DNA from 4 places in the Clostridium acetobutylicum ATCC 824 genome. Region 2 is predicted to be linked to each of the others. Evidence: riboswitches for the same ligand, from Rfam matches in the RefSeq annotation. Region 2 holds a riboswitch; each other region holds the start of a gene.

Region 1 (8,101 bases), 1.4 Mb from region 2:
ATACATTTGACGAATCTATAATAAAGTATATAAGAAAAAAACATAAATTAATGATTGGCGAAAGAACGGCTGAAGATTTAAAGATAAATATAGGTTCGGCATATAAGAAGGAAATAGAGGAGACTATGGAGATTAGAGGAAGAGATTTAGTTACTGGACTCCCTAAAAACGTTGAAGTATCTTCTTCAGAGATGCGTGATGCACTTAAAGAGGCTGTAAGTTCAATTGCAGAATGTGCACATGCTGTTCTTGAAAAAACTCCTCCAGAGTTAGCGGCAGATGTATCAGATAAGGGTATAATGATGACAGGCGGAGGTTCTCTATTAAATGGACTTGATAAGTTCATACAAGAGGTAACACAAGTGCCTGTATATGTGGCTGAAGATCCTGTCTCATGTGTTGCCTTAGGAACGGGTAAATCACTTGAGTATATAGACAAGATAGATATGAATGATGAGTTAAGTCTTATTAGGTAACTTTAGTTATAAATTATAGTTAAGAATAAAATTTGTAAGCGAGAAAATTAAATTTAAAATATAAGTATTCATTAAAGTCAATTTTTATATGCAAATTATAAAATATTCTAAAAATTGAATGGGCATGCTGCCCTTTCAATTTTTCCTTTAATGACTAGAATGTATTTTAATTATATTTTCTCGCTTTCTATTTTAGTGTAGATGCGCTATCTGGAAAAATACTATCACTAAAAGTTTTATGAAGATAATAAGAATGAATAATCGTTTGAACTATGACTTTTGACATTTCAAAGATTAAGTTTAAACGTATATTTCTATTAGTAAATAATTCGCTGCTTTCACAGGAATCAACTATTCCAACAATAGAAACTTCGCCAACATCTGGAAGTGACTTTCCAACGCCCTTTCCAGGATGAATAGCATAATCTCGTACTTGAATCTCACCTATATTTTCAGTATCACCTAAGCAAGCATCTATGCCTATTATTGTTGAATTTGTATGATCTTTTTTTATTTTGTACAGTTTTTTATCTATATTTAAAGCGTGGATAGGTTCCGAAATTGTCCCGTAAACGTTTAGTGGAAAGAACTTTTCCTTAAGCATTGTTCCAACCATAGGGCCAAGGCAGTCACCTATGCAGCGATCTGTTCCTATACATATTATTATTGTATTATCATCTATATAATGTTTTAAAAAATTTGAGAGCCTGTAGTATGCCATTGGTAGGTTATAAAAAGCTTTGATTTTGTTCAACAGAATCACCTCCTAGATAATTTATATGTACTTAACACTTTTAATATCACTAATAGATTTTAAAATAATAATATATATAAATGATTTGCGTGCTAAAAGTGGAGTAATTAAGAGATATTGCTGAAAAATATAATGATATTTGCCGATAATGGTCTATTATGGCCATTGATTTTTAAAGGGTATCAACGTATAATATTACTTGTTGACGCGGTGAAAACTGCTGATGCAAGTCTTGTGGAGGAATTCCCGAGTGGCTAAAGGGGGCAGACTGTAAATCTGTTAGCTCAGCTTTCCATGGTTCGAATCCATGTTCCTCCACCATTTAAATAAACTAGGGCGTTTAGCTCAGCTGGGAGAGCATCTGCCTTACAAGCAGAGGGTCACAGGTTCGAGCCCTGTAATGCCCACTTAATAAAATTTAATAAGCTGGCATAGCTCAATTGGTAGAGCAACTGACTTGTAATCAGTAGGTTGTGGGTTCAATTCCTACTGCCAGCACCAAATGTGGAGGAATTCCCGAGTGGCCAAAGGGGGCAGACTGTAAATCTGTTAGCTCAGCTTTCCATGGTTCGAATCCATGTTCCTCCACCATAAAAGACACACAAGTGTCTTTTTTTAAGTTTATATTGACTAAGATTGTTATAAAGTGTATTATTTAGTGTGTAATATAATTGAATGGAAACTCTTATCAAGAGAGGTGGAGGGAAAGGGCCCGTTGAAACCCGGCAACCGATGTATTAATTTAAGTACATAATGGTGCCAATTCCTGCAGAATTATTCTGCAAGATAAGAGAGAGAATGTTAAGTCTCTTCTTATTGAGGAGACTTTTATTTTTATATTGTAGGAGGAAGTGGATATAATGAGAAAGTTATTTACATCTGAATCAGTAACAGAAGGGCATCCAGATAAAATCTGCGATCAAATATCAGACGCTATTTTAGATGCCATATTGGAAAAAGATCCAAATGGAAGAGTTGCTTGTGAAACTACAGTGACTACAGGAATTGTTAATGTTATGGGAGAAATATCAACAAATTGTTACGTTGATATTCCTAAAATAGTAAGAAAAACTGTAAGAGAGATTGGATATACTAGAGCTAAATATGGTTTTGATTGCGATACATGTGCAGTTGTAACATCTATTGATGAACAATCAGCTGATATTGCAATGGGAGTAGATGAAGCTTTAGAATCTAAAAAAGGTGAAATGGATAAAATTGATGCAGTTGGTGCAGGAGATCAAGGTATGATGTTTGGTTATGCGACAAACGAAACTAAAGAATTTATGCCTATGCCTATTGCGCTTGCTCATAGATTATCTAGAAGATTAGCAGAGGTTAGAAAAGACGGTACTTTGGACTATCTAAGACCAGATGGAAAAACTCAAGTTACAATAGAGTATGAAGATGATAAGCCAGTAAGGGTAGATGCTATTGTAATATCAACACAGCATGGACCTGAAATAGGACATGAGCAGATTGAAAAAGATTTAATTGAAAAAGTAGTAAAGTATGTTATATCACCTGAACTTTTAGATGAAAATACAAAATATTATATAAATCCTACTGGAAGATTTGTTGTAGGTGGACCTCAAGGAGATTCAGGACTTACAGGAAGAAAGATAATAGTTGATACTTATGGTGGATATGGAAGACACGGAGGCGGTGCTTTTTCAGGAAAAGATCCAACTAAGGTTGATAGATCAGCAGCTTATGCAGCAAGATGGGTTGCAAAGAATCTTGTAGCAGCAGGAATTGCTGATAAACTTGAAATACAGCTTGCATATGCAATAGGAGTTGCAAAACCAGTATCTATTTCAGTTGACACTTTTGGTACTGGTAAGATAGAAGAAAGTAAGATTGTTGAAATAGTAGAAAAAGTTTTTGATTTGAGACCAGGAGCTATAATAAGAGATCTTAACCTTAAGAGGCCAATATACAGACAAGTAGCAGCTTATGGCCACTTTGGTAGATTAGATGTAGAATTACCATGGGAGCAGTTGGATAGAGTTGAAGCGATAAAAAAATATTTATAATAAATGCTTGATATAAGAATGGCACTGAAAAGCTTATAGTTTTTCAGTGCCATTCTTATAAGTGGCTATTTTTATTCTAGGATAACTTTAAAATATATTAGTATAATATTATACTTATGTTAAAATCTTTATATAGGATATTTTAAATTTATATATATTATGATATTATAAGAGTATTGGTTATGAGAAATCAAAATGAGAATTAATTCATAGGGAAATGGATTAATTCTTGTTCGAGGTAAATAAATTAGTAGTATACTTATTTTGTATAATATTATAAAAGAAGGTAGAGTTATGAAAAATCCATATGAGGGTGGATTTTTGCATATGATTTGGAACGTGAAGAATTTCATGATAAAGGCTTTGGTTTTTGCATTAGTTATATCTTTGGGATTGACATTTTTAGCGATTAAAACTTTCCTACATATTTTAAACCATTTGTACATTTTTGCGGGGAAGAGAGTTAGCATTGAAATATTATATCTTTCAATTTATATAGGTATTATACTAGTTCTGGAATTAGTTGAAATCATTTGCAATAAGCATCTTACAAAAATGTAAAGGTATGAGGGGGGTACATAAATTTATTGTATCTCTTTTTTACGTGAATGTTAATATTAATGTAATTATAAAATATTTATAGTGAAACTGAATTAACTACAAATACAGTTGTATTTTTTATAATAGCAAAAGAGGAATCACTATAGTAAGGAGAAATCTATATGGTAGAACTTCGTTGTGTTATTGAAGCTGTTGTGTTCAAAAATGAAGAAAATGGGTATGTTGTTGCAAACGCAAATGCAGAAGGAAAAGATAAAATTACAATTGTTGGATGCATACCGTATATTATGGAAGGCCAATCTTTAAAGATTTCAGGAGAATGGATTGTTCATCCACAGTTTGGAAAGCAATTTAAAATTGAACGCTGCGAAGAAATACTACCTAATTCTTTATTAGGTATAGAAAAATATTTGGCATCAGGAATTATATCGGGAATAGGTCCTGTAACAGCAAAAAAGATAGTTAATAAATTTGGAGAAAAAACTCTTGAGATATTAGATAATGATATATATAGATTAAGTGAAATAGAGGGAATAGGTAAAAAGAAAATAGATAAAATATATGAGGCGTATTCAGAACAAAGAGAAGTAAGAAATATTATGATTTTTCTTCAGAATTATGGCGTTACGCCTAAACAATGTGTGAAAATATATAATCACTATAAATCTAAGGCTATAGAGGTTGTGAAACAAAACCCATATATTCTTGTAGAAGAGATATCAGGAATAGGTTTTAAGACGGCAGATAAAATAGCTCGTAGTCTTGGAATACAAGGAAACTCTCCATTTAGAATTGAAAGTGGAGTATGTTATGTAATAAATGAATTTTGTGCTTTAGGTAATACATATATGCCTATAGATAAACTTGTAAAGAACTGTATTAATGTATTAAATGTAAAAAAAGAAGAGGTTGAAAAAGCAATATATGAATGTACTCTTTCTCAAAAGATAAAGGTTGAAATAATAAATGGGGAAAATTGTGTTTTTACAATGGAATATTACTATTGTGAGATAGGAATAACAAGAAAGATAATAACTCTTGCCTATGATAGTTATAAAAGCTTAGAGATAGATGTAGACCAAAAGATAATACAGTTTGAAAATGAAAATAAAATAAAATTTGCACCATCACAAGTAGAAGCTATTGAAGGAGCGTTTTCAAATGGTATAGAAGTAATAACAGGAGGGCCTGGTACAGGTAAGACAACAATAATAAGATGCATAACATATATATTTGAAGAATTAAATATGAAGGTATTTATGGCAGCACCTACAGGAAGAGCTGCAAAAAGAATGTCCGAATCAACAGGTAGGGAGGCCAAGACCATACATAGAATGCTGGAGCTTGGATATGAAGATGAGGTGTTTTTTGATAATAATAACTATAGTACACTTCAATGTGATGTTGTAATAATAGACGAGGCATCAATGATAGATGTTGTTTTAATGAACAGTCTATTGAAGTCAATAGGTATGGGTACTAGGGTTATTATAGTTGGTGATGTAGACCAGCTTCCTTCTGTGGGACCTGGAAATGTGCTGAGAGATATAATTGAAAGTAAATGTGTAAAGGTCATTAGATTGAATAATATTTTTAGGCAAGCAAAGGAAAGTATGATTACAGTGAATGCGCATAAAATCAATAGTGGTGAAATGCCCCTTCTAAATAAAAAGGATAAGGATTTTTATTTTATACGAGAAGATAATGCAGAAGCTATAACCAATACTATAATTAGTTTGGTTTACAAGAGACTGCCACTTTTTAATAAGTCTTGGAAGGCTGCTAGGGATATACAAGTGTTAGCACCTATGAAAAAGGGGATAGCAGGTGTTGCAAACTTAAATGTAAGTCTTCAAAGCATTATTAATCCTCCTCATAAAAGTAAAGATGAAATAAAATTTAGAGATAATATATTTAGAGTTGGCGACAAGGTTATGCAAATAAAAAACAATTATATGTTAAAATGGAATAGAATAAATGGAGATGGCGAAAAGACAGGAGAAGGAGTTTTTAATGGAGATATAGGGTTTATAAGTAATATAGATGAGGATAATAATGTGATAGTTATTTTTGATGATGAAAAAGAGGTTACATATGAAAGAATTAACTTAGATGAACTTGAACTTGCATATGCAATAACTATCCATAAAAGCCAGGGAAGTGAATTCCCAGTAGTGGTTCTTCCTATGACTATGGGGCCACCTCTTCTGATGAATAGGAACCTTCTTTATACAGGAATTACAAGAGCAAAGCAGCTAGTTGTAATAGTTGGGTTTCCAAAAGCAATAAAATTTATGATAGATAACGATAAAAGTTTTGAAAGATATTCAGGTCTCAAATGGAGAATCGAAGATATAATAAAAGAAGAGAGTGAGGAGTGAGAGTTTTATGGAAAAATCATGTATTAAAATTAGAGAAGAATATAGCAAGATATCTCAAACTCTTTTAAAATTATTGAGTGGTAGGGAAAGATATATAAATTTAAACTCACCTCCATATAATACTTCAAAGATTTTCTTGAATATTATAATTGATTATATAACAAATGGAAAAAGTGTACTGTATATAACAGATGAAATTGAAAGTGAAGTTGAAATAATAAAGTTAATAAAAAAAGCTAGGCTTAAAGATTATACATATTATAGGGGAAAAAGGCTATATACAACGTCTAATTTTATGATATGTAATTATGAAAATGCTTTTGATCTAGATCTTGATTTCAATCTTGTTATTTATGATGATATAAGAAGCTTTCCAATGCATAACAGAAGGGAAATAATAAGGCTTTTGGAGAAATTTGACACAAGGAAGTGTAAATTTATAGCTTATTCCGTGGATTCTATATTTGATAGAGGAAGAGAAATAATAATACCTATAAATGCTACAGGAATGCCAGTAGTTGAACCTAGAGTTATATTAACAAGAATAGACATAAATAAAGACATGCCTTATGTGGTGTATGATTATTTAAAATGGTCTGTTAACACAAACAAAAACACTATAATACCTGTTAAGGATAGTAATAGAATGAATAGTTTTTTTCATTATTTAACTAATTATGAACTTGGTTTTAAGGGAAGAGTGTTTGAATATTCTAAAGAAAATAGAAAAGAAGGATTAAAAGATCTAAAAAGGTCAATAATTATAACAGATAGGTTTGATGATATATCTAAGGATGAGAGTGATGTAAATATAATGGTGTATTTTAATGAGGACAATAGATTTAGCTTTAAATCGTTAGTTTACTTTTGTGGTAGAACTGGAAAAAGTGATATTTCAAAGAGAGGAGAGGTTATATTTATAGCTAACAAAGAAACGGAATGTATGGATATGGCTAAAAGTATAACGAGAAACTTCAATAAAATAGCATGGGAAAAAGGATTGTTAACTATTTAAAATATGTTTTTGATGCTGTAATAAGTATTATATATTATAATGATGAGAAATGTGCGGTTTGTAAAAAGGAAATTTATGATGATGAAAATATATGTAAAGAGTGTCTAAACAAGGTAAAATTTTGTGATAGTAGATATTTTATAGAGAAAAATGATATTTCATTTGAGGTATATTGTACTGCATATTATTCCAGCGTTATACGTGAAATGATAATAAAACTTAAATACAGAAAAGACTTTTTGTGTGGTGAGGTATTAGCGGAACTTATGCATAAGGTACTAATTGAGAAAAATATTCAATTTGATGAAATTGTATTTGTTCCTATGACTACACATGATTTAAAAAAAAGAGGTTTTAATCAAAGCGAATTTTTAGCTTCTAAGCTTTCAAGTAGAGTTGATAAGCCTTTGAAAAATTATATAAGAAAGAATTTACAAACTAAGGACCAAATAGGACTTACAGATGAAATGAGATGGGATAATTTAAAAAGAAGCTTTAGTTTTTATGGACCAGAGAAAATAAAGGATAAGGTTGTACTTCTTATACATGATGTGTTTACTACGGGAGCGACAGCCTTTTTTTGTTCAAAAGAATTAATAAATAATGGAGCAAAAAAAGTTATAGTATTGACTGTAGCTAAAAGTAGTATATAATATTATTATATTAAGTTAGGTTTGTGGTTGAAAGTCGATGCCAGTCGCAGGCAAAACGATCCACGTAAGTTAAACAAAGTTTTAATGAGCATGGTGCGGCTTAGAAGTAAGTCCTGCCGCTTTAGGCGAGAGTATTAGTAGTGAGAGGGTAATTCCGGGTAGCGAAACTTCCAGCAGGCGAGTGTGGGGTCAAAGACCAGGTCAACTAACTTAATATATTTTATT
Region 2 (8,101 bases):
CTGAAGGATCTTAGCAACTATACTCAAGACCAACTTCAATATTTTGCAGTTTCCATTTCAGTTTTATTTGCCCAGCACCTATTTATTACTTAAAATACCCAAGTACTTTCTATTTATGCTATATTAATGTAAGAATATTTCTACATTATGCATTCTTTAATGCATCTAATACTTTTTTAACTCTTATATCTATTTCTTCTAAGTTGTCTTCAGTTATATTCTTTGTGAAATATCCACCTAATCCAACTGCAAATGCTCCATTATCAAACCACTCTTTAACATTGCTGTCACTTACTCCTCCTGTAGGCATGCAATCAAAATCAGGGAATGGTCCTTTTAATTCTTTTATATATGAAGGTTTAAATGAACTTCCTGGGAATATTTTAATGATATCAGCACCTAAGCTTGCTGCTTTAAATGCCTCTGTAGGAGTTGCTGTTCCCTGTGAGCATGCTATATCATTTTTTACACAGTATTCACATACCTCTTCAACTATACATGGTGAAACTATGAAATCTGCACCATAGTCAATTGCTTCTTTTGCTTGTGCAGCTGTTACAACTGTTCCAGCTCCAATTAAACTATTTGGATATTCATCCTTAAGAGCTTTTATTAACTTTCCAGCATCTTTAACAGAATAAGTAACCTCAATTGTATCTATTCCTTGTGATATTAATCTCTTTGACATTTTTTCAGCTAAACTAAATTCTGAACATCTTACAACAGCAATTGCCTTGCTCTTCATTTTTGCTTTAATTTCATTCTTATTCATAATTTTATACTTCCTTTCATTCCTAATTGTTTTGTAAATCGGTTTCTAAAAAATATATATGTTATTATCTTTAAATATGTCAACATAGAAAAACTATGTTGGCATATTTAAAGGTATTGTTGACCCTCTTATCTCAAGCTTTGCACTTAAGGTTTTACAAACTGCTCCTAAAGAAGCTTTGCCTTCAATTCTATCAAGTACAAGCTTTGCTGCCTCAGATCCCATTTCATATGATGGCTGCGAAATAGTAGTAATTCCTGGTGGTATAAGCGCTGCCCATCCCCAGTTATCATAACCACAAATTCCTAAATCCTTTGGAACATTTATATTTAACTTATTAATTGCACTCAAAGTATGAAGTAGAACAACTCCGTTGACTGCAAATATCGCTTTTTTACCACTATAATTATTTAAAAACTTATATATGTTCACTTCTAAATTTCCAGCCTTACTATAGTCTACAACTGAAATATTATAGTTTTCCTTTTTAAGTCTTTTACTGCAAACATCAATAAATGCCCTTTCTCTTTCTATTCTAGGCTTTATATTATCAAGTCTTTCAGTAAAGAAACATAGACTATTAAAACCTGCATCTATAAGATAGTTAATGGTCTCAACAGTGATGTCATAGTTGTTACTTTTAACAGAATCAACTTTATCTTCACAAAAGGTTCTGTCAACCATGGATACAGGAATACCTCTCTCTTTTATGCTGAGCAAAAATTCCTCATTATAGCCCGTACTATTAACTATAATTCCCTCAACTCTTTGATCTAAAAGAGATTTTATATATTCCTCTTCCTGCTTAACATCATTATCTGAATTTGCAATAACCATGTTGTAACCCCTAGCCTTGCATTCATCTCCGATTCCTTTGATTATTATGGATGAAAATGGGTTTGTAAGGTCCGCTATTACAACTCCTATAAGTTTGCTTTTATTTGATTTTAAGCTTCTAGCTATGTTGTTAGGTCTATAATTAAGTTCTTCAATGGATTCTTTTATTCTGTCCTTAGTTTTTTCTGACATGTATTCAAATTTTCCATTTAGGTACCTAGATATAGTTGCCTTAGAAACTCCAGCTAATTTAGCCACGTCGTCTATTACTACCTTTTTATTATTGTCCATTTTTCACCATCCTTTAGTAACCGGTTTCCCAAATACATCATACTACTAAGACAAGTAGATTGCAATAAGGAAATTGAATTTTAAATTACAGATAAGGTATTTTTGATAGACTTTATCAGTAATAAAAAACTTTATTGGGTAGTATTATTACTTTTGTATTAATTATAGCTTAACAGATAATTTTTTTCAATTGTACAACTACAAATGTAATTTAAATATTTTACATTTATTTGAAATAACCTGTCTTATTTAAATCATTATAACAGAAAACGTTTAAATACAGTATTTTACATTTATGTATTTTAGATGTATGTTATATATGTATTAAAAATAAAATTTACAGGGGGATTAAAAATGAGAAACTTAAAAATGAAAGCTTTATCTTTAGGAATTATGTCTACTGTTTTAATTTCTTCAACTGCATTTGCTGCTACTGATAATACAAAAGCACAGGTACCTGCTACCGCTACTGCTACTGCTGCAAATACAATCCATGAGTCATTTAACTATGGTCCAAGCGGTGGTCCAAACATTGTTGCAATTTTAAATGGTGGCGGAATTGTTCAAGATGGTGATATTGGATATGCTGTCAAGGAAGTTCAAACTGGCCTCTACTATTACTTCAATAGACATCACATAGATGACGGTCAAAAATATGGTGCTACTGGATCTGAATCTGCTTTCGAAGATGGCATCTTCGGTTACAATACTCTATGCCTTGTAGAATTATTCCAAAAATATAACGGATTAGCTACAGATGGTAAGGTTGGTTCTCAAACTTGGGCTAAATTAGGCCCATGGGATCTATAGACGGCATTTTAGTTAGAAGATATATATAATAGCATACTTAATTGATAATTACTCTACCTCAAAACAAGACTTAGATTCTATACTCTAATTTTTGTTTTGGGGTAGTATTTTTATATTCATAATTAATATGTATTTACACACTATTCTGAAGTTTTACTGGTGAAAATACCCATGCCAACTTACATATCATATTAATTTTGTTTCCTTTTTTGAAAGACGGATTGCTTTGAGTTCATGATTCTAATGGGCTCCGCCCAAACCCCTGAAGGTGTACCAACGGTTTTAAGCCATTCCTTAAATTCATTATACTCCTCTATCACCATTAACAAATAATTTCCTTAAAATCTTTACAAAGCACATGAAAAAATCACCTGTAGGCTTTTATTATGAAAGCTTCACGGTGATTTTATTTTTTCTTTAGAATGGAAAAATCAATAAAAATTCTTCCATTCTTGATTCGATCATAAATTGAATATCATTTTTTCAATAAATAATTATAAATTAACTTACCCATGAGAATATTTTCTACTCAAGTGCTATTTTGAAATTCTCAATTAAATCTTCTATGTCCTCAAGTCCAACAGATACTCTTATTAGATTGTCACCTATTCCAAGTTTAATCCTTTCATTATGAGGGATTTCTGCATGGGACATTTTAGCTGGATATGAGACTATAGTTTCTACTCCCCCAAGACTTACGCCAACGGCAGCACATTTCACTTTTTTCATAAAGCTTTTTGCTTTTTCAGTGCTGCATGCTTCAAAGGACAATACAGCTCCTGCTCCTGAGGCTTGGGAAAGGTGTATTTCTCTGCCTTCATGGCTAGGCATTCCTGGATAGTGTACTCTATCAACAAATTTGTTAAGTAGAAGCCATTTTGCAAGCTCTGTGGCATTATTTTGTTGATAATTTAGCCTTACCTTAAGGGTTTTCATTCCTCTCAATAATAACCATGAATCTTGTGGACTAAGCACTGCTCCAAAGGCATTTTGAACAAAGTAAATCTTATCCGCTAGCTCTTTATTTTTCGCAACAACAAGGCCTGCAACAATGTCACTGTGTCCATTTAAAAATTTTGTAGCACTATGAACTACTATATCCGCTCCAAGCTCTAGTGGTCTTTGAAGATATGGTGACATAAATGTATTGTCTGCAATAACCAATAACTTGTATTCTCTTGCAAGTTCAACTATTGCCCTTATATCTGTTATTTTCATAAGTGGGTTTGATGGTGTTTCTATATAAATTGCTTTTGTGTTCTTTTTTATTGCTCTCTGAACTTCATTTATATCTGTTGTATCTACAAATTCACACTCAACTTCAAACCTTGAAAAAAATTGTGTTGTTATTCTGTAGGTTCCTCCATAAACGTCTTTTGGTACGATTATGTGATCATGGGCTGAAAAAATGCTCAAAACCGAGGAAATTGCCGCCATGCCTGATGAAAAAGCAAAGCCTTTGTAACCTCCTTCTAAAAGAGCTATTGTATTTTCTAATGCTTCACGTGTAGGATTTCCTGATCTTGCGTAATCATAAGTTACATGTCCATCTATGTTTTCTTGATGAAAGGTTGAAGTTTGATATATGGGAGTACTTATAGCTCCTGTTGCCTTATCTCCTTCAAATCCGCTGTGTATAAGCTTGGTTCCAAATTTCATTTTAAAATCCCCCTTAATATTTATGCTTGCAATGCTTTATCTAAGTCTTTTATTAAATCATCTACATTTTCGATTCCCACAGAAAATCTAAGAAGCTTATCTGTAACGCCTAGCCTTTTCCTTATATCATCTGGAATATCTGCATGAGTTTGAGTATAAGGATAGGTTATTAAACTTTCCACTCCACCAAGGCTTTCAGCAAAAATTATTACTTTTACGCTTTCAAGTACTTTTTCTACGGTTTCTTTACTATCTACGTAAAAGGAAATCATTGCTCCAAAACCTGATGCTTCACTTTTTAAAATATCATGACCAACGTGCTCCTCTAATCCTGGATAAAGAACCTTTGTAATTTTCTTATGTTTTTTTAAGAAGTTTGCTATTTTAATTGCGTTTTCCTGCTGTCTATCAAGTCTTATGTGAAGGGTTTTTATTCCTCTTAAAATTAGCCAACTATCAAAAGGTGCAAGCACAGCTCCAACAGAGTTTTGTATAAATCTAAGCTTTTCAATTAACCTTTCATCATTTAAAATGACAAAACCTGCTAAGGCATCATTATGTCCACAAAGATACTTAGTTCCGCTGTGAAGAACTATGTCTGCTCCAAGCTCTAGTGGTTTTTGATAGTAAGGCGTCATAAAAGTATTGTCCACTATAAGTAAAGTATTATGTTCTTTTGCTAATTTACTAACCTCTCTTATATCAGTAATTTTCATAAGAGGGTTTGTTGGAGTTTCTAGGTATATGGCTTTTGTATTTTCCCTCAATTCCTTTTCTATATTTTCAGTGCTTGTTGTATCTGTATATGTGACTTCAATTCCATAATGTTCATATATCTCCTCAAATATTCTATAGGTTCCTCCATACAAGTCATCTGAAACGATTATATGATCTCCACCTTTAAATATGGTAAGAACACTTGATATTGCAGCCATACCAGAGGAGTATGCGAGACACGCTCTACCATTTTCAAGTGCTGCAACTGTCTTTTCAACTTCATCTCTAGTGGGATTTCCTGTTCTTGAATAATCATATCCAGTTCCTTTATTTAAGCCTTCATGTCTAAAGGTAGAACTTTGGTATATTGGGTAGCTTATTGCCCCAGTTCTGCTCTCAAAACCACTCTCCCCATGAACTGCTTTTGTCTCAAAATTTCTACAATCTATTTCTCCCATAATCTTCTCCTCCTAATAATAAAAAAATAAAACTGCTTCTTATCCATTAAAAAATAAGAAGCAGTTTTAAAAACATTCTCATCTCTCAGGATAAACCTGTAGGAATTAGCACATCTCCAAAATAATTGGATGTTGCCGGACTTCATAGGGCCTATCCCTCCGTCACTCTTGATAAGAAACAATTATTTAGTTTTCGAACTTGTTTAATATGATTATTATATGTTCTATTATTTTAATTGTCAAGAATATTTTTCTATGCTAGCTTATTAGCCACTCTAAATATTCCTTTAATGCAATGTTTTATGTTTTTAATTTATTTCGCTGATAATTTTAGTCGGTATATTTTTATTTGATAAAAGACGGATTGATTGGGGTTTATGATTCTAATGGGCTCTGCCAAAACCTCTGGCCTAATTTATATGTTGTATTAGAGTTTATTAGCTTTGATAAAAGATGAGTTAATTTGAGTTCATAATCCTAATGTACTTTGTCACCCTCCCTATACTAACTTACATATCTTATTAATTTTATTTTCTTTGAACTATTTGAATTGATATTTTGAAGTTTTAATACCTATTATTAGCCTTAGCACAAAACATTTTTCTTTATAAATACCTATATGTAGTGCTTGACTCCTAAATTTTCTACCTTTATAATATGTTTTAAATGTAAACTTTAATATTAGTTATAATAATTTTAAATAATTATATTATAATATAAACAAGTTTTTACAATTAACAAAGGATGTGTAATTTAGTGAAAGAAAAAAAGATAAAAATTCTTTGCAGTATTGCTATAATGTTTATGATACTATTATCAGTAGGTTGCTCAAAAACAGGTCAATCCGACGATAATTCATCAAAGTCTAAAGCTTCCGTTAAATCAAAGTGGATACCTAGTAACACTAGTACTAATTTAAAATCAAAATATAGCGTAACTCGAAGTAAATTTGTATCTCAAGGACAAAATATAATAGATAAATTGAAATTAATATGTGATAAATATGGAATTAAATATACTTTGAATGATAAATATTCTAAAGGTAATTGGTTAGCTTTTAATGCTAAAGATATAAAAGAAAATGGCAATAATGGAAATGTGTATGATATTTCATATACTGGTGATATTATAACTGATGGAAAGGGAAATACAACAGCTTATAACAATGTTGAGTTGGATGTAAGACAAAAAAACAATAAACATTTTGATACTAGATATTGTAAGTTTCTAAGGGAATTTATAACCAGCTTAACTGGAAATAGCAATTATGATTTTAAAGACTTTAATTCTTCGGTAAAGCAGGTAGATAAAGATTATACTAAAAAAGTTTTAGCAAATAGAGTAAAAAATAATGCTAAATCCTTTGAGACTATAAGAGTTGTTCAATATAATGATAATGAAAATACTTTAGAATATAGATTTGTTACGGGCTCAATGCCTTTAAAATAATTAAAAAACACGCCCTAGCTTTCATATGAAATTTATTTTTCATTAGCTAAGACGTGTTTTTTAGGTTGTTACCCCATTGCAACTTATTTGTCTTTTAATACTACCTATATTAAAGGTAGAGGTGTATTTATATGAATTTTTGTAGCTAGCATTATTATTTGAGTGATAATCGTAGAAATAGTATAGCGTAATGATGGATTTACGCTATCTTTCCAACCCCCTTTATTAACAACATCCTTAATTAGCTTATTTTCTTTTTTGAATGACGTGTTTTTTCTAAGTTCATGATTATAATGGGCTCCGCCCAAACCTCTTTATTAACGACATCCTTAATTAGTTTATTTTCTTTTTTGAATGACGTGTTTTTTCTAAGTTCATGAATATAATGGGCTCCGCCCAAACCTCTTTATTAACGACATCCTTAATTAGTTTATTTTCTTTTTTGAATGACGTGTTTTTTCTAAGTTCATGAATATAATGGGCTCCGCCCAAACCTCTTTATTAACGACATCCTTAATTAGTTTATTTTCTTTTTTGAATGACGTGTTTTTTCTAAGTTCATGAATATAATGGGCTCCGCCCAAACCTCTTTATTAACGACATCCTTAATTAGTTTATTTTCTTTTTTGAATGACGTGTTTTTTCTAAGTTCATGAATATAATGGGCTCCGCCCAAACCTCTTTAGGTGTACATTTTTTTGACGAAGTCTTGGACATTCTTTAATTTTAGGAGATCCTTTTTAGGGAACGCTCTATCCATTACACCATTTGACATTTTTAATTTTATGTTTAGTGGCTGAGGTCCTCCATTTGTTTTTAAATCCTCATAGAATTGATCGTATCTTTCTTGTTCTGTTCCTTCATAAGTACACTCTTTGTAGTTAAAGTAATCTGTTGAGAAAGAGTACTCAATTTTAAATTCCTCTAAGCTTCCTGTGATTTTTATCTTAAATAATTTCATTTTAATCCTCCTAAAATAATATAGTTTGTGGGTTTATGTATATGAAAACCAGGCAAACTTAACTATCCACACTGTTCCCCCCTGAATACTAATATGGGTAAGCTAAGTTTTACCTTAGTTTTCCTTCAGTACATATTCTTTACAGGG
Region 3 (8,101 bases), 220 kb from region 2:
TGCTGCAGCTTCTGGATAAGCACAATTAGGACTTTTATGATTTTTTCTATCTCTTAACATTATCTTTATACTATAAAATATGTTTCCTCCTATTATTGGTGAAACCAGGCACATTATAATTCCTGTTACTCTTGCCGGTATAAAATTAAATAAGTCATCTATTTTTGCAGGAAAAAAGCCTATATATCTGTATTTAAAATTCATATATCCAAGCATAGAATCCATAGTATTTATACCTTTATACATCATAGCTAAAGGCGCTCCCCCTAACATTGCAAATAGAAGTGGAGCAATTATACCATCTGATGAATTTTCGGCTATTGTTTCTACATCAGCTCGTATTATTTCCTTCTTTGAAAGTCCTTCTGTCTGCCTTCCTACTATGTATGAAAGCTTTAATCTTGCATCCTCAATATCTTTCTTTTCAAGGGCAGTATATACCTTTTTCCCTTCCTTATGTAGACTTTTTGCCGCAAGTACAGTCCAAAGAAAAAAAATATTTATAACATGGTATATAACTTGAAACTTTTTAACACCTTGCAGTATTATAAATGGTATTAAAAAGCTTATGCTTGATACTATTATTACTATAAAACCTCCAAATACAAGAAGCCACTTATCTTGCTTAAAGAACCTTCTTCCAAGCTTTTCTAACATTTTTATTAATTTTCCTATATATATAACTGGATGTGGAAACCAATAAGGATCTCCAATAATCCAATCAATTATAACTGCTATTATTATATCTAACATTGTATAGACTCCTAATTTTCGTATTGTTACAGGAAAACAACTTATAATTTAATATTTCAATTATTTTCCCTATAACTTTAATTTTAACTTATAACTGATAACAATAGCAATACTCATAAATTAAATCTAATTTTAAACAAAAAGACTGCCACAAATAAAATTTCTAATTTGCAGCAGTCAATGTTCGAGAGAGTTAAAGAGTTTATCGATAATAATTATCATTATCAGTTATATCTTATAATTATTTTATCCTTATGTCAATATTATTTTAAAATATATTTATATAGGAAAATAAGACTACAAAGTCCTATTTTCCCTATAATGCAAATGATATATATTTATTTCACTTCACATATTTTTTTATTCTCATCACATACTATCCTGTACTCTTTTCCTTCAATAGTAGTTTTTAAAGTAACTTTACCCTTCCACAAGTTAACCACATATTTTAAGGTTTCCTCTGCATACTGCATATTAAGTTCCCTTCCATCGTAAAGATGCTCCAATATCAAATTGTTATCCTTTTTAGACAATTCTACAACTCTTATTACTGGTATACTATTCATACCACATCCTGAGCATATTGAGTTTCTTATATTTTTCCATCCCTCTTCATCTGCAACATTATCTATTATATATTCTCCTCTTCTTTTGGAAAATTCAAATAGATTTAATTCCTCACATAGTTCCCTAGTAAGATATTTTCTTATAAAAGATTCATCCCTCTCAATTTCTCTAACCTCAAAAATTTTATCTCTGCCATATCTATCTTCTATATCCTTTAAAATTTTAAAACCAAGGTAATAAGGGTTTAACGAGCCAAGAATAGGTGACAATACATCATTATGCCTTTTTAAGAACTCTAAATGAAGTCCATCTGGAAGCTTAAGCTCATTTAATATTGTATAATGCCAAAAACTCGCCCATCCTTCATTCATTATTTTGGTTTCAATTTGTGGAATAAAATAAGCAGTTTCCCTTCTCACAATTTCTATTACATTTCTTTCCCACTCTTGAAGATTACCATAGTTCTCTATAAAATATATAATGTCATCTTCCGGCTCTAAAGGTATCTTACTCAAATCTGGCTCTACAGGCTTTTCATAAGGTTCTATTATACTTCTAGGCTTATAGCTTGAATTATAATCTTGTATTATTTTATTTCTTATTTCTTCATAAGATAGTCTTTTCTCTCCTATTACTCTGTGAGTTTGATATCTTATTGCATGTGCTGCATCGAGAATTTTTTCCACCTTTTCATTTCCTATTGCTGGATTGTCTATATAATTTCTTATAGTATCAGCATCATTTTTAAACATATTAACAGTTTCACTGGCATCTGTACCTTCTCTAAAAAGCCTATTATTCTTAAAGAAATCATTGTGACCATAAACATGTGCCATAGTAAGAATTTGAAGTAGTAAAGTATTTTCTTTCATCAAATATGCTATGCATGGATTTGAGTTTATTACCATTTCATATGGAAGCCCAACAAGGTCATAACCATAAAGTGTTTTTTGTTTTTCATATGCCTTTCCATAGCTCCAATGTGGATATCTTGATGGCATTCCAGTATAAGCCTCCGCTTCAAGCATTCCATTATAACTTATGATTTCAAATTCCTGATTGTAATAATTAAGCCCCATTTCATTGACTATACCTTCAATTTTCTCATTCCAGGTTTCAAGCTCTTTTAACGTGTAGTCCCCCATATCTATCACTCCTTTAATTCCTTTATGAGCATTTTTTTAAGAACAGGCCATAAATCTTCCTTATTTCTTATGGTTGAAGATATGAAGTTTTTATCCTTTACATAATTATCAAACTTGTATTTCATCGTTCCTGAATATGAATAAGGTAAAATTTCAGCATAACCAATCATATTTGCAATTTCACAGAACTTTCTCATAGACTTTATTGCTCTTTCATCGTCCTCAGTGAAATTATCACCATCACTTACGTAAAATCCGTAAATATTCCACGTAGCTGGATTAAATCTTTCCTTTATTATATCCATAGCCGTATTTAATCCACTAGAAATATATGTCCCGCCCGATTCTACTTTGTGAAAAAATTCTGTTTCAGTTACTTCACGCCCAACTGTAGAGTGTGAAATAAACGCTATTTCCACATTAACATATTTCATTCTTATAAACTTAGAGAGTATGAAAAAGAAAGAACGTGCAAGATATTTTTTCGTACTATCCATTGAACCAGAACAATCCATTACACACATTATTGCTGCATTACATTCTTTTTTTGGCTTTTCTTTTATTCTATGATATCTTAAATCTTCTTCACTGAACGGTAATCTTTCTACCTTATCATCCTTACCTAATTCTTTTATTGCTCTTTTTCTTGACTGCTCTCTTTTTATTTTTTCTATAACTGTTCTTTTTTTAGCAAGCCTTGGCCTTATACCATACTTTTGATAACCTGCTTTTTTCTTTGAACTATCTGTTACTATTTCAGAATATTTCTTTTTATCAAGATTAGGCAAATTTAAGTCTTCAAGAAGATACGAAAAAACTTCTTCGATAGTTACTTCTGTTTCATAAATATCTTCTCCCTCGCTGTTTCCTGCACCTTTACCTTTTCCTTTAGAGCCATTGCCCATTTGCTCTTTTCCTATAATATCCCCTTTTTTTTCGTTTCCAGTTCCGCTTCCTACAGATGAACTGTTATTTCCATAAAGGAACTTATATTCTTTAAGGCCTCGTATTGGTATTTTTATTTTCTTACTTTTACTTTCTCCAATTATACTTTCTTCTGATACTATATCAGCAAGATTATCCTTAATAGCTTTTTCAACCAGTTCTCTATGTCTTCTCCTATCCCCTATAGTTCTATCATGTTCTGTAGGATTAATACTGTAATCTCTAAAAATTGCCATTCTATCAATCCTTCCACAAATTGTTAGCGGCATATTTTAATATAACATCACAGCAATAATCGCAATAGCCATTTCTTTTCATTTCTTCGACCATAGCATTATATTTTTCATCCTGCTCTTTATCTCTTACTCTTGATTTTGTTATTATTCTTGATAAATCTTTTACTGAAGAAGTAAGCTTCTTTTCAATAGCTTCTTTTAAAGGTTCATAAGCATCATATGCTATTTTCCCACCATTTCTAACTACATAGAACATATATGATGTAACATCTGTTCTAAAGCCCTTAGCTGAACTTTCAGATATACCTATCTGCTCTTCTATAGATCTCATAAATTTCTCATCTGGATTAAGCTCCTCTCCCGTTGCTTTATCCTTAAGTCTTGTTTTATTCACAAAAGCCTCTGCATTATCTAAGTAATTGTTAAATAAAGTTTCAGCTTGTTCTCTATAGCTGTGTATAAATGCTTTTGTTATTTCTTTTTCTAGGACTTTATTATATTCTTTTCTTATTATGTTTTGAACAAACCCCAAATACTTCTTCTTTTCATCATCTGCTATATCAAGATCTTTTACTGATCTTATAATATTTTCCATTATACCCAAAGGATTTATACAATCGTATTGTGAGCTTGAAAGAGCATTATCTATAGCTTTAATTATAAATCTTGTGGATATTCCATTCATTCCTTCTGTTATTCCCGCCTCTTCTCTAAGCTCGCTTATATCAACTTTTTTAGTTGTTCCATTCTCTACAATATCTTCACCATTATATATTTTAAGTTTTGTTATGAGGTCAACCTTTGAAGACGGTTTAAGTCTTGAAAGTACTGCGAACATAGCTGCAACACTTAATGTGTGCGGTGCTATATGAGCTGTAAAATTACTCTTTTTAAGTATCTTCTCATATATTTTTTTCTCTTCATTTAGTTCTAAACAATATGGCACCTCTATTTTTACTATTCTATCTAGAATTGCTTCATTAGTATGATCAGACTTAAACTTATTCCATTCTGCTTCATTGGAATGGGCTATTATAAGTCCATCAAAATATATCATTGCTCCTTTACCAGGAGATGGTATTGATTTCTCTTGTGTCGCTGTAATTATAGTATGAAGATATTCTACATCATTTTTAAATACCTCTATAAATTCTACAAGTCCTCTGTTACCAACATTAAAAGCTCCATTTAAGGAAAAAATCCTTGGATCATCCTCAGGATATAGATCCATTTTTGAAATATCTATGCTTCCTGTTAAAATTGATGTATCCTGATTATTTGGATCAACAGGTGGTACTACACCAATTCCTTTTCTAGATCTTATGGAAAATCCACTAGTAATTACAGGGAACTTTTCATATTCTCCATTATATTCATGCATAAGTCTATATCTGCAAACAGGGCATAGATCCCCTTCTATCTCCACTCCAAGAAGCTGCTCAAATTCCCCTCTTAAATGCTTTGGAATAAGATGAAGTGGCTCTTCTCTCATGGGGCAGCCTTTTAAAGAATATACCGGTTTTGCCTCCTCAAGAGCTCTTTTAATAGATTCAACTAAAGATGATTTTCCTGCTCCAACAGGACCTACAAGGTACAATACCTGCCTTGCTTCTTCACCTTTCATAGAAGCCGAATTAAAATAATTCATGAGCTTCATAATAACCTTATCTATACCAAAGAAATCATTTTTAAAGAAGTTATATCTCTTTATTGATTCATTTCCATAAATTTTTCTTATTCTATGATTTTCCTCGGGCTTTAAAACCTCAGAGCCTTTGCTCTTTATAATATCGTATATTCTTTTGTGGGCCAGCTTAACTATATCAGGGTTTTTCTTAACCATATCAAGATATTCTATAAATGTACCTTCAAACTTTGTTTTTCTTGAGCTAATTCTATCATTTTCTATGATTTCCTTAAAATCCATGAATGCACCTCCAATCATTTTATAACATCCAATTTATAAAGTAATTTTCCTAAAGTCTTAACTGGATAAATGAAATATCTATAATAAATATATGTATTTATTATTGTAAAATTACTGTATTGACATTTTTTAATTTAACTAATATAATAAAAACAAATTTAATGTAAAAATCTTATCAAGAGTGGTGGAGGGACTGGCCCTTTGAAACCCGGCAACCAGTATATTTTTTAATATATGTGGTGCTAAATCCTGCAGCAAACGCTGATAGATGAGAATAATCGCGAATGTAAAGCCCGAGGTTATTTCCAAGGGCTTTTTATTTTATCCTATTTTTTAAGGGGGCTAACTTATGAATTCTTCACTAAAGAATTTGTTAAATAACAAAATTTTAGTTTTAGATGGTGCTATGGGAACATGTATTCAATCCTTTAATCTAGATGAAGGCGACTTTAAAGGTTCCTTATCTTGTACATGTCATTCCAATCAAAAAGGAAACAATGATGTTTTAAATTTAACCAAGCCAGAAATAATAAAAGAAATCCACAAGAGATACCTTGAAGCTGGCGCAGATATAATAGAAACAAACACTTTTAACGCTACTGAAATATCACAAAAAGATTATAATATGCAAGATAAAATATATGATATTAATTTTAAGGGGGCAAAACTCGCAAAGGAAGCTTGTACTTACTACACAAAACTAAATCCTAATAAGCCTAGATTTGCTGCTGGTTCTATTGGGCCTACAAATAGAACTGCTTCTCTATCTCCAGATGTTGAAAATCCTGGTTTTAGAAATGTAACCTTTGATGAGCTATGTAATGCCTATAAACATCAAATAGAGGCTCTAATAGATGGAGGTGTAGACCTTCTTTTAATTGAAACTATATTTGATACTTTAAACGCTAGAGCAGCAATCTTTGCAGCAGAAACAGTATTTGAAAATAAAAAAATAAAACTTCCTATTATAATTTCAGGGACAATAGCTGATAAAAGTGGAAGAATATTATCCGGTCAAACTCTTGACGCTTTTGCAGAAAGTTTAAAAAACGAAAATATAATTGCTATAGGGCTTAATTGTTCCTTTGGTGCTGAAGAACTTATACCTTTTATAAAAAGACTCTCTGAAACACAAAATAGATATATATCCTTTCATCCAAACGCAGGACTTCCAAACTCCCTTGGTGAATATGAAGAACTGCCAGAGGAAACTGCTAGCATTGTAAAAAAATTAGCACTTGAAGGACATTTAAATATAGTTGGAGGCTGCTGTGGCACTACACCAGAACATATAAGAGCAATAAGCAGCGTAGTTAAAGGCATTTCTCCAAGAAAAGTTCCAAACTTGGAACCCAAAACAATTTACAGCGGACTAGAAAACATAAAAATTGATAAGAACAGTAACTTCATAAATATAGGCGAAAGAACAAATGTAGCGGGCTCAAGAAAATTCGCAAGGCTTATACGTGAAAAAAATTATGAGGAGGCTCTAACCATTGCAAGACATCAGGTTGAAAATGGTGCCCAAATTATAGATATAAATTTTGATGATGCACTTTTAGATGCTCGCTCTGAAATGGAAACATTTTTAAGACTTATTGCAAGTGAACCTGAAATATCAAAAGTTCCAGTTATGATAGACTCCTCTAATTTTGAAGTTTTAAAAGTTGGATTAAAGTCTATTCAAGGTAAAGCCATAGTAAATTCCATAAGTCTTAAGGTTGGAGAAGAAAAGTTCATTGAAGAGGCAAAATTTATAAAGAACTTTGGCGCTGGCGTAGTTGTAATGGCCTTTGACGAAGAAGGTCAAGCAGCTACTTATGAAAGAAAAATTGAAATCTGCAAGAGAGCTTATACTATTCTCACAGAAAAAGTTGAGTTTCCACCTGAAAATATAATATTTGATCCAAATATACTATCTATAGCGACAGGAATTGAAGAACATGACAACTATGCAGTTAATTACATAAAAGCTGTTAAATGGATAAAAGAGAATCTACCATACGCTAAAGTCAGCGGTGGAGTTAGCAACCTCTCCTTTTCTTTTAGGGGTAATGACGCAATAAGAAGAGCTATGCATTCTGTTTTCCTTTACCATGCAATAAACGCTGGAATGGATATGGGTATTGTTAATCCAGCAATGATTGATTTATATGACGATATAGATAAGGATCTTCTCGAAAAGGTTGAGAATGTTGTACTAAATAAATCATCTAACGCTTCTGAATCATTACTAGAATTTGCTCAAACGTATAAAAAGACGACTGAAACCTTAGAAAAGCACGAGGATGAATGGCGACAAAAAAGCCCAAGTGAAAGGTTGAGTTATGCTTTAGTTAAAGGAAATGTTGAATTTATTGAAGAAGATATAGAAGAAGCAAGAAAAGAGTATACAAATGCACTTGAAATTATAGAGGTTCCTTTAATGAATGGAATGAAAAAAGTGGGTAAACTTTTTGGAGAGGGAAAAATGTTTCTTCCTCAAGTAGTAAAAAGTGCTAGAGTTATGAAAAAGGCTGTTGAATGTC
Region 4 (8,101 bases), 1.5 Mb from region 2:
AGGAAAATTGGCCATGTTAAGGCTAGAGGATTTCAAAGAGTTTTACGTTTAATAATGAGGTTAATGTTATGGCTTAAGTAAGCTACATTAACCTTATTTATTTTGCAAATAATAGGCTTATATAAATAGAATAATTATAGGCTTGAGAAAAAAACTATTGTAAGTTGAGGTATAATATTCATAAGAGTTTTAATTTTATAAAAATATGGAGGCGATTAAATTGGCTATTGCGCAAGCAACAATAATACCAGTAGGAACAGGCTCTACTAGTTTAAGCAGCTATGTAGCAGCATGTGAAAATATACTTAAAGCTGAAAAGGAAATAAAATACAAATTAACTCCAATGTGTACAATATTTGAAGGTGAAATTGATACAATAATTAGGGTTATAAGAAAAATGCATGAAATTCCTTTTGAAAATGGAGCAGAAAGAGTAATTACATCCATAAGTATAGATGATAGACGTGATAAGAAGGCATCGATGGAGCAAAAATTAAATTCTGTTAGAGAAAAATTAAAATAAAACCAATTTTTTTCAATATGAATAATAAACACTTTTATGTAAATAATAACAGTTGAGGTGTTTATTATGGTAAATGTAAAACTATTGTTAAAACATATAGAAAATTTGAGAGATAATTTGTACAATGAGATAAATGGAAAAAATGCAAAACTTACAGATAAGTTAGTGCTAAGAAATAGCTGTGCACTAAACAAAGAAATAAATGAGTATTACAGGCTCGTTGATAAAATAAGAAAAAGATACAGTAAAGTTAAATGATTATAACTATTTTTATCATTGGAACTATATTTGGAAGCTTTTTTAATGTGTGTATAGCTAGATTACCAAAGGGAGAGTCTATTATATATCCTCCCTCTAACTGTACTAAATGTCATAATAAGCTTAAGTGGTATGATCTTCTGCCATTAATTAGTTATGTTATTATAAAAGGAAGATGTAGGTACTGTAAAGAAAAAATATCATATAGGTATTTTGCATTTGAATTTTTGTCAGGAATTATGTTTTTGGCGATATACCTCAAGTATGGATATCAATTAATAACGCTTAAATTCATAGTACTTTTTTCATTTTTATTTATTATTTCAATTATAGATTTAGACACGACAAATGTATATTTGTGTACAACTCTGCCAGGTATAATATCAGGTATAATTTTTATAGCTATAAATATATTTTATAAAAATCATATTTACGGTTATTTATTTGCTGCTTTTTTGTATTCAGGAGTAATTGTTTTAATAAATATTATTACTAAAAAGATAATTGACATGCCAGCGTTTGGCAGCGGAGATGCTGAGGTTTTACTTATGTGTGGACTATTTTTAGGAATGAAACTTGGAATGTTTATGTTATTTATATCTTTTGTACTTGCTGGATTTGTATCAATAGGTTTAATATTACTTAAAATTAAAGATAGAATGGACTATATAGCTTTTGTACCCTTTGTAGCAGCAGCATCCGTTATAACTATATTATATGGACAAAATATTTTGGATTTTTATAATAAATTAATTTTATAATTGAAAATCTATTGACAGATTTATATAAAATGATATAATTTAATCATAAAGTAAAATAAACGATTCATATATGAATAGTAGGAAAAATTGAATATATTTATGATAAGGTCTTATCAAGAGAGGTGGAGGGACTGGCCCTATGAAACCCAACAACCAGCATTTTTTAATTAGATGTATGGTGTTAATTCCTGCAAAGTTAATTTTGAGAGATAAGAGGATTATAAAATTTTAGAAAGCTAAAATCCTCTTCAACTAAGAAGAGGATTTAATTTTATATATTTTTAGGTTTAGATATTGAAGTTAAAATATAATAAAAAGGGGATTTTAAAAATGAGTGAAGAAAGAAAATTTGGTTTTGAAACATTACAGGTTCATGCAGGACAAGTTGCTGATCCAACTACAGGATCAAGAGCTGTACCTATTTATCAAACAACATCATATGTATTTAAAAATGCTGATCATGCAGCAAATTTATTTCAATTGAAAGAACCTGGAAATGTATATACAAGGATAATGAATCCAACAACTGATGTATTTGAACAAAGAGTAGCAGCTCTTGAGGGCGGAGTTGCTGGACTTGCAACAGCATCAGGACTTGCAGCAATTACCTATGCTATTTTAAATGTGGCAAGTGCTGGGGATGAAATTGTTGCAGCAAGTACCTTATATGGTGGAACATATGAATTATTTGGGGTTACTCTTAAGAAGCTTGGAATAAAGGTTGTTTTTGTAGATCCAGATAATCCTGAAAATATAAGAAAAGCAATAAATGATAGGACAAAAGCTGTATATGGGGAAACTATTGGAAATCCAAGAATAAATGTTTTGGATATAGAGGCAGTAGCTAAAATTGCCCATGAAAATAAAATACCACTTATAATCGATAATACATTTGGTACACCGTATCTTATAAGACCTATAGAATTTGGAGCAGATATAGTTGTACATTCAGCAACAAAGTTTATAGGAGGACATGGAACTACTATAGGTGGAATTATAGTTGATGGTGGAAAATTTGATTGGAGAGCTAGTGGAAAGTTTCCTGATTTTACAACACCGGATAAGAGCTATAATGGACTTATATATGCTGATCTAGGTGCACCTGCTTTTGCTTTAAAAGCAAGAGTTCAACTTTTAAGAAATACAGGTGCAACGCTTAGTCCACAAAGTGCTTTTTATTTCCTACAAGGGTTGGAATCACTTTCACTTAGGGTTCAAAAACATGTTGATAATACAAGAAAGGTAGTTGAATTCTTGAAGAACCATCCAAAAGTTTCATGGATAAATTATCCTGAACTTGAGGAAAGTCCTTATAAAGAGTTAGCAAATAAATATCTTCCAAAGGGTGCAGGCTCAATATTTACATTTGGAATAAAGGGAGGACTTGAAGCTGGTAAAAGATTTATAAATAGTGTTAAACTATTCTCTCTTTTGGCAAATGTTGCAGATGCAAAATCACTTGTTATACATCCTTCAAGTACAACTCATGCTGAACTTAATGAAGAAGAACAAAAAGCAGCTGGTGTTACTCCAGATATGATAAGACTTTCAATAGGAGTAGAGGATGCAGAGGATTTAATATGGGACTTAAATCAAGCTCTCGAACAAGCTTAATTGCTTAAATAAAAGGTGTATACAATAATTGAATATATGTGAAATTATGTTATCATATTTATATGATAACTTCTACGTAAATCGCTGAAGATATTTCATCTTTAGCGATTTTTACATAAGATATAAGTGAAAGGATGCTTAAAAATGAATTCTAAAAAAATTTTCACTGATAAAAAACTTGTGGTTTTATTTGCATCTATTTGCTGCTTCCTGTGGGGGAGTGCTTATCCAGGTGTGAAAATAGGGTACAAACTATTTAATATAAAATCAAATGATGTACCAAGCGAATTTGTATTTGCAGGATACAGGTTTGCCTTAGCAGGAATAATGGTTATTATAATATCTATAATACTTCACAGGAATATGAAAATTTTTAATAAAAAAAATATAGTGCAAATTTTTGTGCTTGGAATTACACAAACCTTATTGCAGTACATATTTTTTTATGTAGGGCTTGGATACACAACAGGGACTAAAGGTTCTATAATGAACAGTACTGGAACTTTCTTTAGTATAATACTTGCAAATTTTATATATAAGAATGATAAGCTTAATATAAATAAAATTATTGGCTGTATTATAGGGTTTATAGGTGTTATAGTTGCCAACTTTAATTCTGATATCTTAAAGTTCTCATTTTCATTTAAGGGAGAGGGCTTTATTATGGCAGCGGCTTTTGTGCTTTCGGTTTCAAGTATATATGGTAAAAGAATAACACAGAAATTAGATTCTATGATAGTAACAGGCTATCAGCTTTTTATAGGTGGGGCTTTTCTTGCAGTCTTGGGATTTTTTAATGGTGGGCATTTAACAGGTTTTCATGTTGAATCAATATCCCTGCTAGTATATTTGGCAGTACTCTCAGCAACTGCATTTTCATTATGGGCAGCACTTCTTAAATATAATAAAGTTGGAATAATATCGGCTTTTAATTTTTTAATACCTATATTTGGTGTACTTTTATCTGGAATATTTTTAAAAGAAAATATCCTTCAATTAAAAAATTTAGCTGCTCTTATCTTAGTGTGTTTTGGTATAGTACTTGTATATATTGAAAAGCCGACTGCAAACAATTAAGATATGGAAAAAATTAAAGATAATTTTGGAGTGAAAAAATATCCCAAGAAGAGAAATCAGCTTGGGATATTTATAGTTTAAATGTAGGTTACACTAACTATAAGGTTAGATTCTAATGATTATGCCACCACATATTTTTACAATATGGAAAATAAGGACATAAAGGTCTTCTTCTTCTCCTTCTTCTTCTCCTTCTCCTATGATGATTCCTGTATCCATCATCATTATCATAAAGATCATCACTATCGTAATCATCATCATAGTCATTGTCATAATATTGCTGATCATCATAATCATCAAAATCTCTGTTGCCACAACTAGAACATGTAGAATAATTTTGATTTGGATAGTTCATCATCTGCGGCATCATAGGACAGAGAGGATATACACTTTGCGTTCCTTGAGAAACCATAGGATAAAATGGATTCCCAGCATTCATTTGAGCTTGATTATACATTACGGGTAGATAATTCATAAATGGGCAGGAATGAAAATTTATATCATGTTCATAATCATCATCTGTCTCATATCCGTGGTCGTGATTATGGTTATTATTGTGATTATTAGTATTATGATGATGGTGGCGACTGTCTTTATTAGAAGGTGAAGTTTCATCTGATGATATGTCTGCACATACATATTTATTATAGTACATATAATCCTCCTGAAAATTAACTTCATGAGTATAGTATGAAATTAGTCAGAAGAAGTTTACAGTTTTATTAAAAATATGTACTATTGTAATAGTGTAATACATAATGAAATTACAAGTTGTATACATATATGAAAAAATTTAATTATTAATAGATTGTTTTAATAAAAGAAATATATAGTACATATTTTTAATGTAATATTCTAATCAAAGATATATAGATATTGTCCTCATCAAAACGCCAGTATTTTTACTGGCGTTTTAATTTTATGATTCCATTATACGTTTTGAATCAACATAACTATTTTTCAATTGTTGAGAAGCATCATCAAATGCTGGATACCAAGATTTTTTTACCATCATATCTGAAAGATTATGTTGATTATTTATAGCTGAAATAAGTTGAGCATCAAATACCTGTCTTAATTGTGGGTTCATAGTTTGACAAGTAGCAGTAGATAAAGAAACTATAAAATCATCTAAATTCATCATAAAATCTGACGCTATATCTTTATTTGTAAGTGTTTTGTCACCTGTTCCAGTTAAGTTTTCTATTATTTTCATAAAAGTACCTCCCATAAGATTACTCATCACCTATAAAGTTTTGTATTGATTTTATATTATTTTTTTGCTCATCTTTCATTTTGTTAAAAAACGCCTTTAAATCTTCGTCTGTAGTCATTTTAGATACGGAATCAATTTTTTTATATGTAGTTATCTCACTATTTAATATTTTTGTTAAATGAAGAACTTCAAATGGTGCTAATTTAGAAGACTGCATATTAAATACCTCCATTACTTATATTATTAAAATTATTATACGTAATTTCAATAAATGTATACAATAAAAATTGAACGAGGAGACATTAATAAAATATCTACTCGTTCAATTTTTTTTATTCTTCAGATGGCTCAAATTGATCTTTACCAACTCCACATAAAGGACAAACCCAATCATCAGGAATATCTTCAAAAGAAGTTCCTGGATTAACCCCATTATCTGGATCACCTTCGGCTGGATCATAGATATAACCACATACTACACAAACATATTTTTTCATTATAATTGCCTCCTTTTATTGGGATATACCATTTTTTAAATGGTATATCCTTATAATTATTTATTTTAAATTTAAAAGTTCATCAATCTTGTCTTTATCAAAGCCTACTACTATGTTTCCGTCTATATTTATTACTGGAACACCGCTTTGATGTGATAGATTTAACATTTCATCTCTTGCATTCATGTCATCTTGAACATTTGCATCTATAAAATCTATATTTTGAGAAGCCAAGTAGGACTTTGCTTTTTTGCACCATGGGCATGATGTTGTTGAATATACTTTTACCATAATATACGCTGTTAATACAACAGCTTCGCCTCACTTTCGTATAATAATTAATATTAATTAATAATTGTTATCGCTTAATTATATTATAGCACTTTATCCAAAAAAAGCAATAGATAGATTTAAATAAAAATATGCTATTAAAATATAGTATATGCGCTTAATAATAAAATAAACAAAATAATAAAATTTTATTTGGAAGAGAAAATTTTAAATAAGGCAGAAAAAAATTTTTAACATTGCTAAGTAATATGTTAACTTGAATGTTTTTAAATCATAATATAGTATGAGATGAATTTTTTTAACTATAGGGGGTAAAAAAGTGGGGGAATTTAATTTTGCTGCAACTGGTACAACTTATATTTATTCTGCGACTCCAACGAAGAACTACAGCACATCAGATATTATTTTTGTAGGCAGAAACGTTAATACAGCAGATATTTATAGGGGAATCGTTGTATTTGATATATCATCTATTCCAATTGAAGAGTCGATATTATCTGCAACTCTTAAATTGTATGTGAGCTATAATTATAATTCACAGTTAAAATCTATTAAATTTTATAGTATATTACAAAAATATTCTATTAATACTGTAACCTATAATACTCAACCTATTATAGATACTAATTATGTAGGAATTACGAATATGACTAATGAGATAAATGAATTTATTAATGTTGATTTATCAAATATAACAAGTCAATGGCATAATGGCAGTGTAGCCAATCTTGGAGTGATGATTCATGGAGATGAATTAAACAGCGGCTCTATAGTTGGTTTTGCTGGAATAAGTGCTATTAACAGTAGCTTATGGCCTAGATTAAATGTTCAATTTTCGGCTAATTCTTCAGGAAGGGTGTTGACTATTTATACTATGGAAAGTTATATTACCTCGAATAGTATTTTAGCATCTAATCCAATACCGTTAGGAATAGGCAGTGGAACGTTTGCAATTAGCAACAATGGTTCTAATAGTGTAGAAGTTATAATACAATTGAGTAATGATGGAGCACAGTGGGTCTATGATGGTTTAACCTTTGAAAGTCCTATAATTTTAGGCCCTCTAGATACAACAGTTATAACATCAAGAGGAAATATGAAATTTATGAGAGTAGCTTATAAATCACACGAAACAGATAAACCTAGCAATATTACTATAAGTCCATCTATTTTGATTTAATATATTAAACTTATACATGTAAAATTCCTTAATTTTCATGTATAAGTTTATTTGATTAAATATATAATAATATGTTATACTTAAGAACAAAAAAACAAATCGGAGAGAAAATTAATGTTAATATGGATAGTTATAATTATAGTTGTGACATTGTTAAGTTTAAAATTGTTTATAGATAACAATATCTTTCAGGTTGTTAATTACAAATTATCATCGAAGAAATTGCCAAAGGAGTTTGATGGATTTAAGATAGTTCAGTTAGCAGACCTTCATAGTAAAGAATTTGGAAAGAAGAATTCAAAGTTAATAAAAAGAATAAAGATAATAAATCCAAATGTAATAATGGTTACAGGTGATATGATAAATGATGATGAAAATTATGATGTATGTATAAATTTGCTTGAAAAATTAAGCCTGGAATATAAGGTTTATTTTATTGTTGGAAATCACGAACAAAATTTACAGCTAATTAATCCACATAAGTACAATAATATGATGGCAGATTTAATGAAGATAAAAGTAGATGTTATTCAAAATGGAAAAAGAGAGATTTTATATAAAAATAAGAAAATAAATTTATATGGAAGTACAATGAAGTTAAGATATTATAGGAATATGATGAAAAAAGAATCAAAGAACATAGAATTTAGGTTAGAAGATTTAGAAGAAAGTGTAGGAAAATCT

What was found. A riboswitch is a leader RNA that binds a small molecule or an ion and turns the genes downstream of it on or off. The one in region 2 is predicted to bind S-adenosylmethionine.
Region 1: it holds a riboswitch for S-adenosylmethionine, as region 2 does, so the genes downstream of both, metK (methionine adenosyltransferase) here and CA_RS02195 (trans-sulfuration enzyme family protein) in region 2, are expected to answer to the same signal.
Region 3: it holds a riboswitch for S-adenosylmethionine, as region 2 does, so the genes downstream of both, metH (methionine synthase) here and CA_RS02195 (trans-sulfuration enzyme family protein) in region 2, are expected to answer to the same signal.
Region 4: it holds a riboswitch for S-adenosylmethionine, as region 2 does, so the genes downstream of both, CA_RS14325 (O-acetylhomoserine aminocarboxypropyltransferase/cysteine synthase family protein) here and CA_RS02195 (trans-sulfuration enzyme family protein) in region 2, are expected to answer to the same signal.

Annotation. Positions count from the first base shown of each region.
Region 1 is NC_003030.1:2,985,219-2,993,319, reverse strand. Features, by position in the region: gene CA_RS14715 (rod shape-determining protein) at 1-476, shown strand, start outside; gene yyaC (spore protease YyaC) at 664-1,230, opposite strand; tRNA gene CA_RS14705 (tRNA-Tyr) at 1,467-1,551, shown strand; tRNA gene CA_RS14700 (tRNA-Val) at 1,565-1,637, shown strand; tRNA gene CA_RS14695 (tRNA-Thr) at 1,656-1,731, shown strand; tRNA gene CA_RS14690 (tRNA-Tyr) at 1,737-1,821, shown strand; SAM riboswitch class I at 1,913-2,023, shown strand; gene metK (methionine adenosyltransferase) at 2,091-3,266, shown strand; gene CA_RS14675 (SF1B family DNA helicase RecD2) at 3,989-6,208, shown strand; gene CA_RS14670 (hypothetical protein) at 6,216-7,223, shown strand; gene CA_RS14665 (ComF family protein) at 7,196-7,876, shown strand.
Region 2 is NC_003030.1:451,184-459,284, reverse strand. Features, by position in the region: gene CA_RS02215 (bifunctional 4-hydroxy-2-oxoglutarate aldolase/2-dehydro-3-deoxy-phosphogluconate aldolase) at 146-772, opposite strand; gene CA_RS02210 (LacI family DNA-binding transcriptional regulator) at 866-1,900, opposite strand; gene CA_RS02205 (peptidoglycan-binding domain-containing protein) at 2,255-2,710, shown strand; gene CA_RS02200 (trans-sulfuration enzyme family protein) at 3,236-4,369, opposite strand; gene CA_RS02195 (trans-sulfuration enzyme family protein) at 4,390-5,544, opposite strand; SAM riboswitch class I at 5,620-5,722, opposite strand; gene CA_RS02190 (hypothetical protein) at 6,301-6,993, shown strand; gene CA_RS02185 (hypothetical protein) at 7,676-7,954, opposite strand.
Region 3 is NC_003030.1:668,998-677,098, reverse strand. Features, by position in the region: gene cbiB (adenosylcobinamide-phosphate synthase CbiB) at 1-753, opposite strand, end outside; gene CA_RS03175 (SpoVR family protein) at 1,092-2,465, opposite strand; gene yhbH (sporulation protein YhbH) at 2,471-3,646, opposite strand; gene CA_RS03165 (PrkA family serine protein kinase) at 3,651-5,573, opposite strand; SAM riboswitch class I at 5,743-5,848, shown strand; gene metH (methionine synthase) at 5,923-8,101, shown strand, end outside.
Region 4 is NC_003030.1:2,908,390-2,916,490, reverse strand. Features, by position in the region: gene CA_RS14345 (metallophosphoesterase family protein) at 1-52, shown strand, start outside; gene CA_RS14340 (MTH1187 family thiamine-binding protein) at 221-523, shown strand; gene CA_RS14335 (aspartyl-phosphate phosphatase Spo0E family protein) at 590-781, shown strand; gene CA_RS14330 (prepilin peptidase) at 778-1,542, shown strand; SAM riboswitch class I at 1,650-1,758, shown strand; gene CA_RS14325 (O-acetylhomoserine aminocarboxypropyltransferase/cysteine synthase family protein) at 1,873-3,156, shown strand; gene CA_RS14320 (DMT family transporter) at 3,301-4,233, shown strand; gene CA_RS14315 (hypothetical protein) at 4,346-4,888, opposite strand; gene CA_RS14310 (spore coat protein) at 5,153-5,449, opposite strand; gene CA_RS14305 (hypothetical protein) at 5,469-5,666, opposite strand; gene rd (rubredoxin) at 5,782-5,946, opposite strand; gene CA_RS14295 (glutaredoxin family protein) at 6,007-6,237, opposite strand; gene CA_RS14290 (DNRLRE domain-containing protein) at 6,557-7,417, shown strand; gene CA_RS14285 (metallophosphoesterase) at 7,532-8,101, shown strand, end outside.